DNA from 4 places in the Mesorhizobium sp. NZP2077 genome. Region 3 is predicted to be linked to each of the others. Evidence: riboswitches for the same ligand, from Rfam matches in the RefSeq annotation. Region 3 holds a riboswitch; each other region holds the start of a gene.
The links. Region 3 has a riboswitch for cobalamin ahead of HGP13_RS01865 (aromatic ring-hydroxylating dioxygenase subunit alpha). Riboswitches for the same ligand answer to the same signal wherever they lie in the genome.
Positions count from the first base shown of each region.

Region 1: linked by a shared signal. The riboswitch ahead of HGP13_RS17475 (DUF1636 family protein) and the one ahead of HGP13_RS01865 (aromatic ring-hydroxylating dioxygenase subunit alpha) in region 3 are both predicted to bind cobalamin.
Region 2: linked by a shared signal. The riboswitch ahead of HGP13_RS18025 (CbtB domain-containing protein) and the one ahead of HGP13_RS01865 (aromatic ring-hydroxylating dioxygenase subunit alpha) in region 3 are both predicted to bind cobalamin.
Region 4: linked by a shared signal. The riboswitch ahead of bluB (5,6-dimethylbenzimidazole synthase) and the one ahead of HGP13_RS01865 (aromatic ring-hydroxylating dioxygenase subunit alpha) in region 3 are both predicted to bind cobalamin.

Region 1 is NZ_CP051293.1:3,534,070-3,538,019, forward strand. Features, by position in the region: gene cobN (cobaltochelatase subunit CobN) at 1-945, opposite strand, end outside; gene cobW (cobalamin biosynthesis protein CobW) at 964-2,001, opposite strand; gene HGP13_RS17475 (DUF1636 family protein) at 1,998-2,432, opposite strand; cobalamin riboswitch at 2,471-2,675, opposite strand; gene HGP13_RS17480 (winged helix-turn-helix domain-containing protein) at 2,705-3,904, opposite strand.
Region 2 is NZ_CP051293.1:3,624,808-3,628,757, reverse strand. Features, by position in the region: gene cbiB (adenosylcobinamide-phosphate synthase CbiB) at 1-223, shown strand, start outside; gene cobO (cob(I)yrinic acid a,c-diamide adenosyltransferase) at 220-834, opposite strand; gene cobU (bifunctional adenosylcobinamide kinase/adenosylcobinamide-phosphate guanylyltransferase) at 836-1,351, opposite strand; gene HGP13_RS18030 (CbtA family protein) at 1,344-2,147, opposite strand; gene HGP13_RS18025 (CbtB domain-containing protein) at 2,163-2,342, opposite strand; cobalamin riboswitch at 2,375-2,573, opposite strand; gene HGP13_RS18020 (aromatic ring-hydroxylating dioxygenase subunit alpha) at 2,717-3,907, shown strand; gene HGP13_RS18015 (MFS transporter) at 3,911-3,950, opposite strand, start outside.
Region 3 is NZ_CP051293.1:413,289-417,238, forward strand. Features, by position in the region: gene HGP13_RS01850 (alpha-glucosidase family protein) at 1-105, shown strand, start outside; gene ugpC (sn-glycerol-3-phosphate ABC transporter ATP-binding protein UgpC) at 137-1,249, shown strand; partial or broken gene HGP13_RS01860 (DUF680 domain-containing protein) at 1,337-1,574, opposite strand; cobalamin riboswitch at 1,673-1,874, shown strand; gene HGP13_RS01865 (aromatic ring-hydroxylating dioxygenase subunit alpha) at 2,082-3,329, shown strand; gene HGP13_RS01870 (hybrid-cluster NAD(P)-dependent oxidoreductase) at 3,350-3,950, shown strand, end outside.
Region 4 is NZ_CP051293.1:5,522,912-5,526,861, forward strand. Features, by position in the region: gene HGP13_RS27665 (pirin family protein) at 1-83, opposite strand, end outside; gene HGP13_RS27670 (DUF2277 domain-containing protein) at 124-390, opposite strand; gene HGP13_RS27675 (exodeoxyribonuclease VII small subunit) at 502-753, opposite strand; gene HGP13_RS27680 (histone deacetylase family protein) at 757-1,683, opposite strand; cobalamin riboswitch at 1,805-1,985, shown strand; partial or broken gene bluB (5,6-dimethylbenzimidazole synthase) at 2,078-2,662, shown strand; gene HGP13_RS27690 (hypothetical protein) at 2,779-3,762, opposite strand; gene HGP13_RS27695 (TetR/AcrR family transcriptional regulator) at 3,865-3,950, opposite strand, start outside.

The DNA of each region.
Region 1 (3,950 bases), 3.1 Mb from region 3:
GCGGTCGAACAGGGTTTCGACACCGGGTTCGGCACCGGAGGCGAAGGCGGTCGCGGTGATGATGGCAGCGGGGTTCAGGGAGGCGAGGGCTGTTTCCACGAAGGCCAGGGATGTCTGGTCTTTCAGGCTGGAGACGAAGATGGGGACCGGGAGCATGCCGCGTTGGCGCAGCGCTTCAAAAAGGGCGTCGATGGGCGCGACATCTGCGGCGAGCAGCATCGAGCGGTAGAACAGGATCGGCACGACCTTTCCCTCCACCTCGAGGGGAGGGTGGCCCGCAGGGCCGGGTGGTGCGACCGGGCGCGACGTTTCTTTGAGTCGGCGCGTTTCGGAGAGGACCCCACCCCCGGCCTGCGGCCGGGCCCTCCCCACTAGGGGGAGGTGGACGCCGCCGCGGTTCGGCTCGTAGTAGCCCGCTTTCGGCACGCTGACCGGCTCGGTGACAGCTGCCTCCGCCCCCGCCAACCTTCCCAGCCTGCGCACCAGCGCGCTCATATTGGCCGGGCCGCCCTCACGGAAATAGCCGAGCAGGCTATCCAATTCCTCACGCGGCAGTGTCGAGGCTTCGATCAAGCGCAGATCCTCGTCGTGGCTTTCACCCGGAAGCAGCGCCAGTTTGATGCCGCGTTCGCGGGCCGTCGCGGCAAGCTGGTCGCAGCCGTAGCGCCACCAGTCGTAGCCGCCGAGGATGCGCACCAGGATGATTTTGGCGTGGCGGGCGACGCTGTCGACCCAAAGGTCGACGGACATGGGGTGGCGCAGGTCGCGTAGCGCCGCCAGCCGCATCGAGGGCAGGCGGCCGGCATCCGCCTTCCACGCGGCTGCAAGGCCGGCGAGGTCGCTGTCGGTGAAGGACAGGGCCACGATATCCGCCGGCGTCTGCCGCAGATCGACCGGCTCGGCGAGATCGTCGAGCGAGGCGGAGGTCGTGGTTAGGATGTGCATCGCGGCCCGTGTCTGAAATCAGCCGGCGAGTATACGCTCGATTGCCGGGCGGTTCAGCCCCTTGAGGCCGATGACGACGAGGCGTGAGCGGCGGTCGTCCTCAGCCGTCCAGGCGCGGTCGTAGTAATGATTGACGCGCGGGCCGACGGCCTGCAGCAAAAGCCGCATCGGCTTGCCGCCGACCTCGACGAAGCCTTTCACGCGCAGCACGTTTTCCTGTTCGGCGGCGGTGGCGACACGCTTTGCCAGCTCGTCGGGATTGGCGACCGAGGCAATGTCGACGATGAAGGTGTCGAAGTCGTCATGCTCGTGGTCGAAGGCGCCGTCATGATGGGACTTGCGGTTTTCGATATCGTCCTCGACGGCGAGCCCGAGGCCGAGCAGCACCGAGGAATCGACCTTGCCATGCGACGTCGGCACGATTTTTACCGCGCGGGCGGAATGTTCATTGATGATGGCGTTGGCGCGGGCCGAACCGGCGGCATCCATCAGGTCGCTCTTCGACAGGATGATCAGGTCGGCACAGGCGATCTGGTCCTCGAACACCTCCTCGACCGGGTCGTCATGGTCGAGTGAGTCGTCGGCAGTCCTCTGCGCCTGCAAGGCGTCGATGTCGTTGGCGACGCGGCCTTCGGCCAGCGCCGGGCCGTCGACCACGGCGATCACGCCGTCGACGGTCACGCGGCTCTTCACCGTCGGCCACTGAAAAGCCTGGACCAGCGGCTTGGGCAGGGCCAGGCCCGAGGTTTCGATCAGGATATGGTCGACCTTCGGCGTCAGCGACAGGATCTTGTCGAGCGCCGGCACGAAATCGTCGGCGACGGTACAGCAGATGCAGCCATTGGCCAGTTCGACGATGTTTTCCTCGGGGCAGGTGTCGATGCCGCAGCCTTTCAAAATCTCCCCGTCGATGCCGATGTCGCCGAACTCGTTGACGATAATGGCAATGCGCTTGCCGCCGGCGTTTTCCAGGAGGTGGCGAACCAGCGTCGTCTTGCCGGCGCCGAGAAAGCCGGTGACGACGGTGCAGGGTACACGGGAGACGGAAGCGCTCATGGTTGGTCCTTCAGCATGTCGAGAGGTGGAATACGCGCCACGAGGCCGCGCTTGAGGGAATCAGGCCGGCCGCGCCATGGGATGAGGCCGTCCGTCGAAGTGGCGAAGAGCTTTGCGCCAGTGACGAGGTCGGCGCCACTGGTCAGGGTCAGGTCGCCAAACACATAGCTCCAGCAGCCATCGCGCAGGATGGCCGCACTGAGACGGCGCTTGCAATTGCCGAGGCATTCGACCGTGCGAACGCGGATCGTGTCGGCCGCTGCGGCTTGGCGCGTATCTTCGGCCAAAAGTTCGCCGGCACGCGGATGGGCATCCGAGCCGGTTTCATCGCGGCAGGAGGCGCAGACAATGACGGTGACGCCGGCCAAAGCATCGCCATCGGCGGACGGAATATCCGCTGTGCCAGCCGAAAAACTGCTGTAGTGGTCCAAAAACCGGGCTCCTTGCCCGGAAACCCGCCGGGCGATCGGATTATCTTGTCGCAGACGGCAGGTCTCCTGGCTCGCGAGTCATCGCCTTGGGTGCCGCCTTCCCGGGAACCTCCCAGTGGCTTTCGGCCTTGGCTCTTCGCTTACAGTTGCGGGGACAGCCGCGGATTTGGGGTTTTGTCCCGCACCGCATTCCCTCTTAGCCCTTGCCGTTGCGGGCAAGGGACCGTCTGGAGCGGATTTAGGCTTTTGCAGGCGGCGGTGTCAACGCGCGGCTACGACACCGCCATGTCGGCCAGCGCCGGGCCCAGATCGCCGGCGGGGGTCACTTCCATCCGTTCAAGGCCGAGCCAGCCCTGCATCTGCTTCAATTCCTCGAAGAGTTGCGCCGCGGTTTCAGGCGGCGCGCCGGGCTCGGGGTAGGCCGCGTGCACGCGCAGGACGCTCGCCGGGCGGTCGGCCTTGAGGTCGACGCGTGCGACGATCCTGTCGCCGAGCAGGAAGGGCAGGACGTAATAGCCGTATTGCCGCTTTTCGGCCGGTGTGTAGATCTCGATGCGGTAGTGGAAATCGAACAGCCGCTCCGAGCGCGATCGTTCGAAGACGACCGGATCGAACGGCGCCAGCAAGGCGCGGGCCTCGATTTTTCGGGGCAAACGGGCGTCCCTGTGAAGGTAAGCCGGCTTGTCCCAGCCTTCGACGCGCACCGGCACCAGTTCGCCGGTCTCGACCAGTTCCTCCAGCCGGCCCTTCATGTCGGCCGGCGACAGGCGGAAATAGTCGCGCAAATCGCCTGATGTCGCGACGCCGTGGGCGCGGGCCGAAATGCGCAGCAATTCGCGATGCGCGTCCTCGGGGGCCGGTACCGGCAGGTCGAGGATCGCTTGCGGCAGCACGCGCTCCGGCAGGTCGTAGAAGCGCTCGAAGCCGCGGCGGTGCGCCGTGGTGATGCGCCCGGCCCAGAACAGCCATTCGAAGGCGTGCTTGGCATGGCTCCAGCCCCACCAACCACCCGAACCCTTCTGGCCCTCGAGCGCCGAAGCAGCGATCGGGCCGCGCGCGACGACCTCGCGGTAGATCTCTTCTATATAGGCGGCGTGCTCGCGGCCCCATTTGGCCAGCCCCAGATACATCTCGTCGCCTTGCTCGGCGCGCTGCATGCGCCAGCGCATCAGCGGGTAGGTCTCGACCGGCAGGAAGGAGGCCTCGTGCGCCCAGTATTCGAACACCGTGCGCTTGCGTGTCACGGCGGCATTGTCGAGCAGGGCGAGAGGGTAGGGGCCGAGGCGCGAATAGAGCGGCATATAATGCGCGCGCACCACCGCGCTGACGGAATCGATCTGCAGCAGGCCGGTGCGGGAGAGGACACGGGCGAAGTGGCGGCGATCGGGCGTACCATTTGGGCGGGGAGCGAGAAATCCCTGAGCGGCGAGCGCGATGCGCCGGGCCATGGCAAGCGAGATCTTTTCCTTCATTCGGATGCGACTCTTATGGCTCGTTTGCCGTCATACAGACGGGTGA
Region 2 (3,950 bases), 3.2 Mb from region 3:
CGGCTGGCCGGAAGCCGCCATGGCCGGCGCGCTTGGCCTGGCGCTCGCCGGGCCACGCAGCTATGGCGGCATCGTGGTCGACGACGTCTTCATGGGCGAAGGCGGCCGACGCGACGTCGACAGCGGCGACATCAGGCGGGCGCTGAAACTCTACCGCGTCGCCGATTATCTGCTGATCGCGCTATTCGCTGTTGTTTCGGTGATCGCGGTTCTGGTGTTCTAGAACTCGATCCCCTGCTGTGCTTTCACGCCTGCCGAAAAATGGTGTTTGGTCACGCCCATCTCGGTGACCAGATCCGCGGCCTCGACCAGGGCCGGCTTGGCATTGCGGCCGGTGACGACAACATGCAGGCCTTCGCGCCGCGCTTTCAGCGCAGCGACCACTTCTTCGAGGTCAAGATAATCGTAGCGCAACGCGATGTTGAGCTCGTCGAGCACGACAAGACTGATCGACGGATCGGCGATCAACTCCAGCGCCTTGGCCCAGGCAGCTTGCGCCGCGGCGATGTCGCGCCTCAGATCCTGTGTCTCCCAGGTAAAACCCTCGCCCATCGCGTGCCAGACGACACGATCACCGAAGGCGGCAAACGCATCCTTCTCGCCAGTGTGCCATTTGCCCTTGATGAACTGGACGACACCGACGCGCTTGCCATAGCCGAGCATCCGCAGCGCCAGGCCGAAGGCGGCCGTCGTCTTGCCCTTGCCCGGGCCGGTGTTGACGATGAGCAGACCCTTCTCGACCGTCTTGCTCGCCACCTCGGCGTCCTGCACCGCCTTGCGCTTGGCCATCTTGGCGCGATGGCGCTCTTCGTCCTTATTGTCGATGTCGGTCATCTCATTTCACCTTGAGCGGCAGCCCCGCCACCATCAGCAGCACCGTATCGGCGATCGCCGCGACTTGCTGGTTGAGACGCCCGGCGTCATCGCGAAAACGGCGCGCCAGGGCATTGTCCGGCACGATACCTTGCCCGACTTCGTTTGAAACCACGAACCAAGGCCCGCGCGGCCACGACAGCACATCCGCCAACCGCCGGCATTCCAGCTCAAGTTCGTGATCGGCCAGCATGTGATTGGTCAGCCACAGCGTCAGGCAGTCGACCAGCACCGGCTGGTTGTCTGGCAGGGCCTCAATCGCGCCGGCAAGGTCGAGCGGCGCGTCGATGGTCGTCCAGCCCTCGCCGCGCCGCGAGCGGTGCAGCGCGATGCGCTCGCGCATCTCGTCGTCATAGGCTTGCGCGGTGGCAATATAAATCCATGGTGACGGCAACTCCGTCGCCAGGGTTTCGGCGTGCCCGCTCTTTCCGGAGCGCGCACCGCCGATGATGAAGGTCAGCTTGCCGCGATCAGGCAAAGCTGTCGCGCAGGCTGGTCGCGGTGCCGGTGAAGCGTCCGCGCACCACGCCGACGACGGCGCCAAGCACCAGCCAGAACACCAGATTGGTCACCGTCACCGCCACCACGAACTGGTGATGCAGACCTTCGGGAATTGCTGTCTCGTAACTGCCGGGCTGCGGCGCGCCGACAATATGCGGCGCGACGATCAAGGCCACGGCCAGGATCGCCAGCGGCAGCGACTTGCGGAACGCGATCAGGCCGAGCCCGGCTGCGGTCGCCGCCACCGTTGCCCACCACCAGATCTGGCGCTGCGTCAGATCGGCCGCAGGCATGGCCGGCAGTTCCGGCGGCAGACCGAGACCAGGCGCCAGCGTGAACACGGCAAAGCCGGCCAGGCCCCAGAACACGCCCTGGCGCCAGGTGCCGATGCCACCAGCGAATTCCGAAACAGCGACCAGGATCAGCGCAAAGCCGATGCCGGTGACGATATTGGCAAGCACGCTGAAGGCGAAACGCTCGAAACCGTCCGCCGGCGTCCAACCCTCGTCTTCCGCCGGAGCAGTCGCTTCGGCCAGGGCCGGCGCCGCAGTGCTCATGGCATTCCCCGCCGGGGCGGCCGTGCTCATGGCAGTGGTATCCGTTGCGGCCGGTGCCGCGGCATGGTCGTGCTTGTGGCCACCGCCGGCCTGTTCGTAGACTTCCGCCTTCAGGATCAGCGGCACGGTGGCATAGGCCTGCATGCAGGCGAGGACGACGCCAGCCACGAGCCCTGCGATCGCCGCGATGAACACGACGTTGCGAAACAGGTTCATGATGTTAGATCCTCGTCAGTGGCAGGGGAACGCCATCGAATGGCGATAGTCGTGAGCCGCATTGTGGATCGCATCGATATGCGAGAAGCCGACAAAGCCCATCACGAAAATGCCGAGAAACGCAGCAAGAGCGAGCTGCATGAAGCGCGACTGCGAGGAGACGGAGGCACCGAGGGAGACGGAAGCGGTAGTCATATCTTGTCCTTTCACCCTCCACCCGAGGGCCTGTCAGTTTTGCCGTCGTCGGCAGGTCTCCTGGCTCGCGGATCAGCGCCCTTCTCCACCTTCCCGAAGACGAATCTTCAGTGGCATATGGAGAGGACTACCGCACACAGTTGCGGGGGCAGCCACGGCATTGGGCAACAAACGAGCCCGCACCGCATTCCCTCTTGGCTCCAAAACGGAACCGACGACCATGTGACTATAGGGAAAATCACGACACGCGGCAAACCAAATTCCGCCGGCAATCAGCGCGATTGCGCCATGCCGACAAGTCAGGTGGTCCTGGGCACGACAATTGACAATTGCACCGGCCGGGTGTCGGCTGGCGTCCTCACAGGAAGCCAGCCATGCAGCCCATTGCGAGCGAGCGCGATCCCTATAACGGCCTGACCCAGGCCGAACCCACGCTGCCCTCATCGGCCTATTGGGATGCGGCGGCCTATCAGCGTGACCTTGATGCCATCTGGTACAAAAACTGGCTGCTTGTCTGCCGCGAGACCGATCTGGCCCAGCCGCTGGCCTTCCGCCGATTCCGCATCGGCACGCAGGATATCATCGTGCTGCGCGACGACACCGGCGAGCTGCGCGCCTTCCACAACACCTGCCGCCATCGCGGCTCGCAGCTGTGCCAGGAGAGCGAGGGCCGGCTGAAGGCGCGGCTGATCACATGCCCCTACCATGCCTGGTCCTATTCGCTGCGCGGTGACCTCGTGCGCGTGCCGTCGAAATCGCTGCCGGACGGCTTCGACAAGGCCGACCACCCGCTTTATCGCGTCGCGCTGTCGGTGTGGCGCGGCTTCGTGTTCATCAATCTGCACGAGGACGCGTTACTGGAGAACGCGGGCGGCTCGGCGCAGGCATCCTTCGATCCCGCCTCCGGCAATCTCGGCAACTGGCCGCTGGAAACGCTGGTCTCAGGCCATGTGCTGCGCAAGGTGATGAACTGCAACTGGAAGATTTTTTGGGAAAACTTCAACGAGTGCCTGCACTGCCCGGGCGTCCACAAGGACCTGTCGCGGCTGGTGCCGATCTATGGCCGCGGCCTGATGAGCCGGCATGACGATCCCGAATGGACGCGCCATGCCGACAATGACGCGCCGGAGTTTTCCGGTGGCCTGCGCGCCGGCGCCGAAACCTGGTCGCGCGATGGCCGGACGCACGGGCCGGTCTTCTCGGGGTTGACGCCAGCCGAACGCGCCGCCGGCCAGACCTATGCCACCAGCCTGCCCTCGATGTTCATCGTCGGTCATGTCGATTATGTCAGGACCGTGCGCCTGTTGCCGCTCGGCCCCGAGCAGACGGAGCTTGTCGCCGAATGGCTGTTCGCGCCCGAGGCGCTGGCCGCGACAGACATCGACAACATCGTCGCCTTCGGCACACAGGTGCTGGAAGAGGATGCGGCGATCTGCGAGGTCAACCAGAGGGGCCTGCGCTCGATGCGCCACCAATCTGGCGTGCTGATGCCCGAGGAATATGACCTGCACCGCTTCCACAATTGGGTGCGCGAGCGCCACGCGGCGCTTTGGTCAATGCCCTGATCGTCAGAGAGACTTCGGCAGGTAACGCCACGTCACGAAGCCG
Region 3 (3,950 bases):
AGCCGACCCCTGCAACCTTTGCCGGGACACGGGTTTTCCGGGCAGACGAGCCCCGGTTCGATCGAGCTTGGCGGCTACGGCGCCTGGTTCGGACGTATCGACTGAAATCTTTGAGGAAATCACTGGGAGGAAACCAATGGCCGATGTCAATCTGAGACAAGTGAAGAAGTCCTACGGCAATCTCAACATTCTCCATGGCATCGACCTCGATATCAAATCGGGCGAGTTCATCGTCTTCGTCGGTCCGTCGGGCTGCGGCAAGTCGACCTTGCTGCGCTCCATCGCCGGGCTCGAGGAAATCACGTCGGGCGAGTTGAAGATCGACGGCGAAGTGGTCAATGACGTGCCGCCGTCCAAGCGGGGCATCGCCATGGTGTTCCAGTCCTACGCGCTCTATCCGCACATGACCGTCTACGACAACATGGCGTTCTCGATGAAGATCGGCAAGGAGAACAAGGCCGAGATCGACCGGCGCGTGCGCCAGGCGGCGGAGATCCTGCAGCTGACCAAATATCTCGACCGGCTGCCCAAGGCGATGTCGGGCGGGCAGCGCCAGCGCGTCGCCATCGGCCGCGCCATCGTGCGCAATCCGAAAGTGTTCCTGTTCGACGAGCCACTGTCTAACCTTGATGCCGCGCTGCGCGTCGCCACGCGTATCGAGATCGCCAAGCTCAAGGAATCGATGCCCAACACGACCATGATCTACGTCACCCACGACCAGGTCGAGGCGATGACGCTGGCCGACCGCATCGTGGTGTTGAAGGACGGCCATATCGAGCAAGTCGGTACGCCGATGGATCTCTACAAGAAGCCGGGCAATCTGTTCGTCGCCCAATTCATCGGCTCACCGGCCATGAACATCCTGCCGGCGACCATCGACAAATCAGGCAACCCGACCGTCGTCAGCCATGTCGGGGGGCGCAAGGCTACGGTGCCGATTACGACACCTGCCTCGGCGAAGGGGGCGGCGGTAAGCTTCGGCGTGCGACCGGAGGATCTAATCATCGCCACAGGCGCGGATTATCTGTTCGAGGGAACAGTCGATTATGTCGAGCAGCTCGGCGAGGTTCAGCTGGTCTATGTCGACATCGGCCGCGCCGACCTGCCGCTGGTGACGAAGCTGCCGGGCAATGTCGAGGTCAAGCGCGGCTCGACGCTGCGGCTGAGCGCCAATGCCGAGGACCTGCATATCTTCGATGCGGACGGACATTCCTTCGCGCTTCAAAAGCCGGAAGCAAAAGCAGCCTGAGGCCGCCGGTCCTGCTGGCTGAAGGCGACACAAAAAAGCGGCGGGCCGGGCCCGCCGCTCTCTTTTTCGGAACATCAGCTTCGGCTGTTAACGGCCGAAGAGGTTCCGGCCGCTGCCCTGAGGGGCGGACTTCTGCACGTCGCCCGACGAATTGAGCAGCTTGTAGACCGGCGAGCCGCTTTCACGGATCGAAGCCGTGCCGCGAATTGCCAACCGGAGTCGCGGTAGGCTGGTTGGCGCCATTGACGCCATAGTTGTCGCCGCCTGCGAAGGCTCTACGTTCCGGATCGATTTTGATCGCCGGTACAGCCGTCACCGAAACGATTCTCGTGACCGTTGACCTTGATCCGAGCGTTGCGCATGCGTGTCGCGCCACATGGATGCGATGTCGCTTTCATGCCGATGTCGCAAGCGCTGTCGTGATTAGATGATGTCATCTCAGGTGCCGCTTCGTGACGATGGAGCGGAGAATTGGGAAGCCGGTCAGAATCCGGCGCTGCCCCCGCAACGGTGGTGGAGTTCAAGTCGCAACGGGAGACCACTGGGCGAAAGCCTGGGAAGGTGTCGCGATCGTCCGCAAGGACACTCCAGAGCCCGGAAACCAGCCCGAGATTTCTAGACTCGACTGATCGCGGTGGGCGGTCAAGAGGCGGATCGCGCATGCCGGCTTTCGCCGGCCTGCGTACGGTCCTTCCTCAATCACCACCATAATCAGTCATTGGAGCGACGTGCGTCCACTTGGACGCACAAGTGCGCTCCAAGGCTTTGAATTTGCGCATCGTGCTTTCCGAGATCGATTTCGGGCCGATGCGGCGAACGAAGAGGACAGGACATGGATACGCGCGACGACATGCTGAAGCTCTTGAACAGCCGCAGGGACGGATTCTCGCTCGAGCAGCCGTTCTACACGGATCCCGATTTCTTCAAACTGGACATGGAGCTGATCTGGTATCGCGACTGGCTGTTCATCGGCCATGATTGCGAACTGCCCAAGCCCGGCAGCTTCATCACCGTACAGATCGGCGATTATCCGGTCGTGCTGGTGCGCGATCAGCAGGGCAAGATCAACGCCTTCCACAATTCCTGCCGCCATCGCGGCAGCCGCGTCTGCAACACCGACAAGGGCATGGCCGCCAAGCTGGTCTGTCCTTACCACCAGTGGACCTATGAGCTGGACGGACGCCTGCTGTTTGCCCGCCAGATGGCCGACGGTTTCGACAAGAGCCAGTTCGGCCTGAAGCCGGTCGCCTGCGAAAGCGTGGCCGGCTACATCTTCATATGCCTGGCCAAGGAGCCCGCCGACTTCGCACCGATGCGGGCGATGATCGAGCCCTACCTCAAGCCGCACCGGCTCAGCGAAGCAAAGATCGCCTTCGAGAGCACGATCGTCGAGAAAGGCAACTGGAAGCTCGTCTGGGAAAACAACCGCGAGTGCTACCATTGCGCCGGCAATCACCCGGAGTTGTGCAAGACCTTCCCGGAAGCCCCGACGGTGACCGGCGTGCAAGGCGCCGACAGCGATCCGGAGATGCTGGCGCACTGGGCGAAGTGCGAGGCGGCCGGCCTGCCGAGCAAGTTCCGCATCGACCCGGCCGGACAATACCGCGCCACCCGCGCGCCGCTGCTGCGCGAGGCGGTCAGCTACACAATGACCGGCAAGCGGGCGGTGAAGAAGAACCTGTCCGACACAGTCTCGGCCGACCGCATCGGCACCTTGATGCACTATCACTACCCGACGACTTGGAACCATATCCTGATCGACCATGCCGTCACCTTCCGCGTGCTGCCGATCAGTGCGACCGAAACCGCGGTGACGACCAAATGGCTGGTCCACAAGGATGCGGTCGATGGCGTCGATTACGATCTTGCCGAACTCACCCATGTCTGGACCGAGACCAACGACCAGGATCGCCGCATCGTCGAGGAAAACGCCTTCGGCATCCTGTCGCCGGCCTATGAACCAGGCCCCTATTCGGAGCTGCATGAGGGTGGCGTGATCCAGTTCGTCGACTGGTACGCCCGCTTCATCGGTCCGCGCCTCGCCGACGATGGCAAGCCGGCGCTGCGCAGTGTCGCCTGAGAGGTTGAGGGATGAACGCGATGACTGATCTTGGCCTCTATCGCCATCTCGACCAGATGGCGCCCTGGAACGACAGGCTGCAGGTACTGGAAGTGATCGGCGTCAGCGACGAGGCGCCTTACGTCAAGACCTTCACCTTCCGCTCCGACAACCAGACCTGGTTCCGCTACAAGCCGGGCCAGTTCGTGACGCTGGAACTGCCGACACCGGACGGGCCGCTGATGCGCACCTACACGCTGTCGTCCTCGCCGTCGCGGCCGTTCTCGATCGCGGTGACGGTGAAGGCGCAGGCCGGCAGCATCGGCACGCGCTGGATGTTCGATCACCTGAAGCCCGGCTCGCACGTCAAGGCCTATGGGCCGAATGGCGATTTTTCGCTGCACAGCCATCCGGCGGCCAAATATCTGTTCATCTCGGCCGGCTCCGGCGTGACGCCGATGATGTCGATGCTGCGCTGGCTGAATGACTGCGCGCCATGGACCGATGTCGGCTTCGTCAACTGCGCGCGGCGGGCCGAAGAGATCATCTTCCGCAAGGAGCTCGAACTGCTCGGCGGCCATATGCCGGGCCTGTCGCTCGGCTTCATGATCGAGGAGCGGTCAAGCCGCGAGGGCTGGTACG
Region 4 (3,950 bases), 2.2 Mb from region 3:
GCGTTCGGGATCACCATCAGCTCGATCTGGTCGCTGGCGAAGGCATCGCCGGCTTCAGGGTCTTTGCCCGGGAAAAAGCTCATGAACTCTCCTTATCAGCGGTCGTGGACCACTCTGGGCGCATCAGGCAAACCGGATCGCCGCCTTTGCCCGCAGCTTGGCCGCCACCTCTTCGCGATTGCGCGGATGCTGATGGGTTTCGAGCGAATCGAGCAGCTCACGCGCCGATGCCGCGATGGCTTCGACCGCGTGGTCGAACGCGTGCTGGTTCTGCTTCGACGGCCGCGTCGTTCCGCTCAGCTTGCGGACGAACTGGAGTGCGGCGTCGCGGACTTCGTCATTGGTTGCCGGCGGATCAAAATTGAACAGGGTCTTGATGTTTCTGCACATCGCTTCCGTATCTCCTCTTGTCCTGGAGCCGTTTCAATCGGGCGAGCTTAACCCTCAACCATGATCGTGTCCAAAAACCGGTAAGGCAAGACCGTCATTCGCGACCGTGACTCAGTCAGCGTCGAGCGGCTCGGTTCCGACCGGCTTGCCGTCGCGCGACAGCCTGATCTTCTCGACCTTGTCCTCGGCGGCCTTCAGCAGCCGGTCGCAATGCGCCTTCAGCGCCTCGCCGCGCTCATAGATCTTGATCGACTGGTCGAGCGCCACGTCGCCACGCTCCAGATCATCGACGATCTTCTCCAGCGCGTCGAGTGCCTGCTCGAAGCTCATCGCCTTGACGTCTTCGTTGGTCTCAGCAGCCATCGTTTATCCTTTCATCAGTCGGCCGACATGGGCGGCGACCGAAAATGCCAGTCCCTGCAGATCGTAGCCGCCCTCGAGCAGGCTGACGAGCCTGTTGCCGCTGTGGCGGGCCGCACGCTGCATCAGCTGGCCCGTCGCCCAGTCGAAATCGTCTTCGGTCAGGTTGATTTCGGCCAGCGGGTCGCGGTGATGCGCGTCGAAGCCGGCCGAAATGATAATCAGATCGGGCGCGAAATTGTCGAGCGCCGGCAGCACGCGCGACAGGAAGGCATCACGAAACACATCGCTGCCGGTCTGCGGCGCTAAGGGCGCGTTGACGATGTTGCCGGCGCCAGTCTCGCTCTTCGCGCCGGTGCCGGGATAGAGCGGCATCTGGTGCGTCGAACAATAGAGCACCGACGGATCGTCCCAGAAAATATCCTGCGTGCCGTTGCCATGGTGCACGTCCCAATCGACAACCGCGACGCGCTCGACGCCATGCTTCTTCTGCGCATAGCGCGCCGCAATCGCCGCCGTGTTGAAGAAGCAGAAGCCCATCGCCGTCGTTTTTTCGGCATGGTGTCCAGGCGGCCGCGCGGCAACGAAGACATTGTCGGCACGGCCTGAAAAAACATCATCGACGGCGGCGTTGGCGGCACCGATCGCGGTGATCACCGCTTGCCAGCTCTTCGGGCTGGCGGTGGTGTCGGCATCGACGCGGGCAAGGCCCTCTTCGGGAATGGCAGCGCGGATGCGGGCGACGAAATCGGCGGGATGGGCGTAGAGGATCGTGGCCTCGTCGCCCTCCGGCGCCTTGACGCGGTCAAGCGCGGCGAAGGCCTCGTCGTCGAGCACGCGCTCAATGGCGCGCAAGCGGTCCGGCCGCTCGGGGTGACCGGGCGGTGTGATGTGCTCAAGAAAGATCGGGTGGGTGTAAAGACGGGTTGTCATGCTCCCTATCTAGTGCCCCGGCGCCACGATGGCCATGCGTTGCCGCTTGATGGCTGGGGAAAATCATGCCTGCGTCCATTGGCGTCGCTGCGGGGATTGGCGCTGCCGGCGCTTCGGCGTAAGGTCGCGGCCACTGCCTGGTGCCCGCCGCAAGCGGGAGAATCGGGAACACGGTTGAACTCCGTGGCGTGCCCAACGCTGTGAGGGGGACCGCGCCGGTAAATGCCACTGTCGATGACGGGAAGGCACCGGACGCGGGTTGATCCCAAGCCAGAAGACCGGCCTGGCAGGCATCGTCATCCGCATGGTCAGGCGGCGGACATGGACTGCAATCGCAAGGGGACAAGCGATGCCGGATTCTATGACCGCTCCTGTGGGCGACGGATTTGACCAGATGGCGCGCGACGCGGTCTACCGCGCCATGTTCACGCGGCGCGATGTCCGCAGCCATTTCCTCCCCACCGCACTCGATGATGAGGTGCTGGCGCGGCTGCTGCTTGCCGCCCATCACGCGCCGTCTGTCGGTTTCATGCAGCCGTGGAATTTCATTGTCATCCGCGATGCCGCGCGACGGGCGGAGGTGCGCGACCTGTTCCTGGCCGCGCGAGAACAGGAACTGCCTGAAATCGAAGAAGACAAACAGGCGCTCTACCGCAAGCTCAAGCTCGAAGGCATCTGCGAAAGCGCGCTCAACATCTGCATCACCTGCGACCGCCGGCGCTCGCAGGGTTCGCCGCTGGGACGCTGGCACAATCCGGAGATGGATCTCTACAGCACGGTCTGCGCGGTGCAGAATTTCTGGCTGGCCGCGCGTGCCGAAGGCGTCGGTGTCGGCTGGGTCAGCATCATCGAGCCGCAAGCGCTGAAAGGCCTGCTGTCGATTCCCGAGCACGTGACGCCGATCGCCTATCTCTGCGTCGGCCATGTTTCCGAGTTCGCACCGAAACCGGACCTCGAAACGCATGGCTGGGGCCGACGCCTGCCGCTGCCCGAACTGATCATGAGCGAGACGTTTTGCGGGCAAGGCGAGGCGCAGCTCAAGTCAGCCGTGGCGGACCTCAACATCGCTGCCATTGCGCCGGCGCAGCCCGCCGATCAGCGCGTCGCGCCAGCCGGACCCCAGCGCGAGCCGCCGAACGAGGCCAGCGCCTTGTCCTTCAACTCCCTGAACTTCGACGACGCCTCGGCCAATCGGGCGTCCCAGGCCGGATCGGGCACCTGGCCGGCGATGGTCTTGAAATAGACCTGCATCAGGCAAGCGATGGCGAAGGGTTCGATGAAGGCCGCCTTGAAGGCCCAGGCGAAGACGATGGCGAGCACGAAGGCCCAGCCAGCCAGCTGCCCGGGCATCATGAACAAAATGGCGGCGGCAGGGGCCAGCATCAGCAGGAAGATGACGAAAGAGACGCCCCACATGATGACTGCCAGCCAGACGGCGTTCTTGACCATGATCTTGCCGTTCTGGGCGTAGAGCACAACGGCTTGCCGCGCCGTCTCGAAGGGCGAGGACGAATTGATGCGGATGTTGTAGCCGAGAATGATCTCGTCGACATAGGTCAGCGACAGGCGGATCACCGTGTTGAGGAACGAGACCAGACCACTCAGGCCCGGGATCGGCAGGAAGGCGGCGATGCCGCCGAGCAGGCCGGTGATGGCACGGATGGCGCCCTTGACCAGCTGGTCGACGACAAAAAGGATGTTGGCCTCGGCAAAACGCTCGGTGACGACCTGCTTTGCATAGGCGATCTGGTTCTGGCCATCAGGAACATCCCGGCCATCGATCAGATGGACCATGACGGCGATATGGCCGGCCTTGACAACGTAGAGGATGTATTCGCGGATCCAGTAGACGGCGATCGAAACGATGCCGAAACCGACCACGCCACCCCACAGGGCAAAAGACATAGGCCCGTCGGGATCGGTGGAGATATGGCCGACGCCATAGCCGACGGAGGCGCCGGTGCCGGTTGCCACGATGTAGGCCAGCGTGATGCCGAAATAGATGATCATGCGAAAGACAATGAAAGGCCAGGTCCTGATCATGATGGACACCGACCGGCCGATCTCGAAATCCCACATGGCCCGAATCTCCCCTCAGAGATGGCTGCGGAGGATGCGCTCACCCCAAAGATTGTCAATCGGGGGTGGCCAGCGAGGCGCCGAACGGGGATTTTAGTTCTGTTATGAACCTGGTTTCCTGAGCAGCCCCTCCAGCAATTGCTTGAACGCCGCCACCACCTTCTTCGACGTCGCTTCGGGGTCGTTCG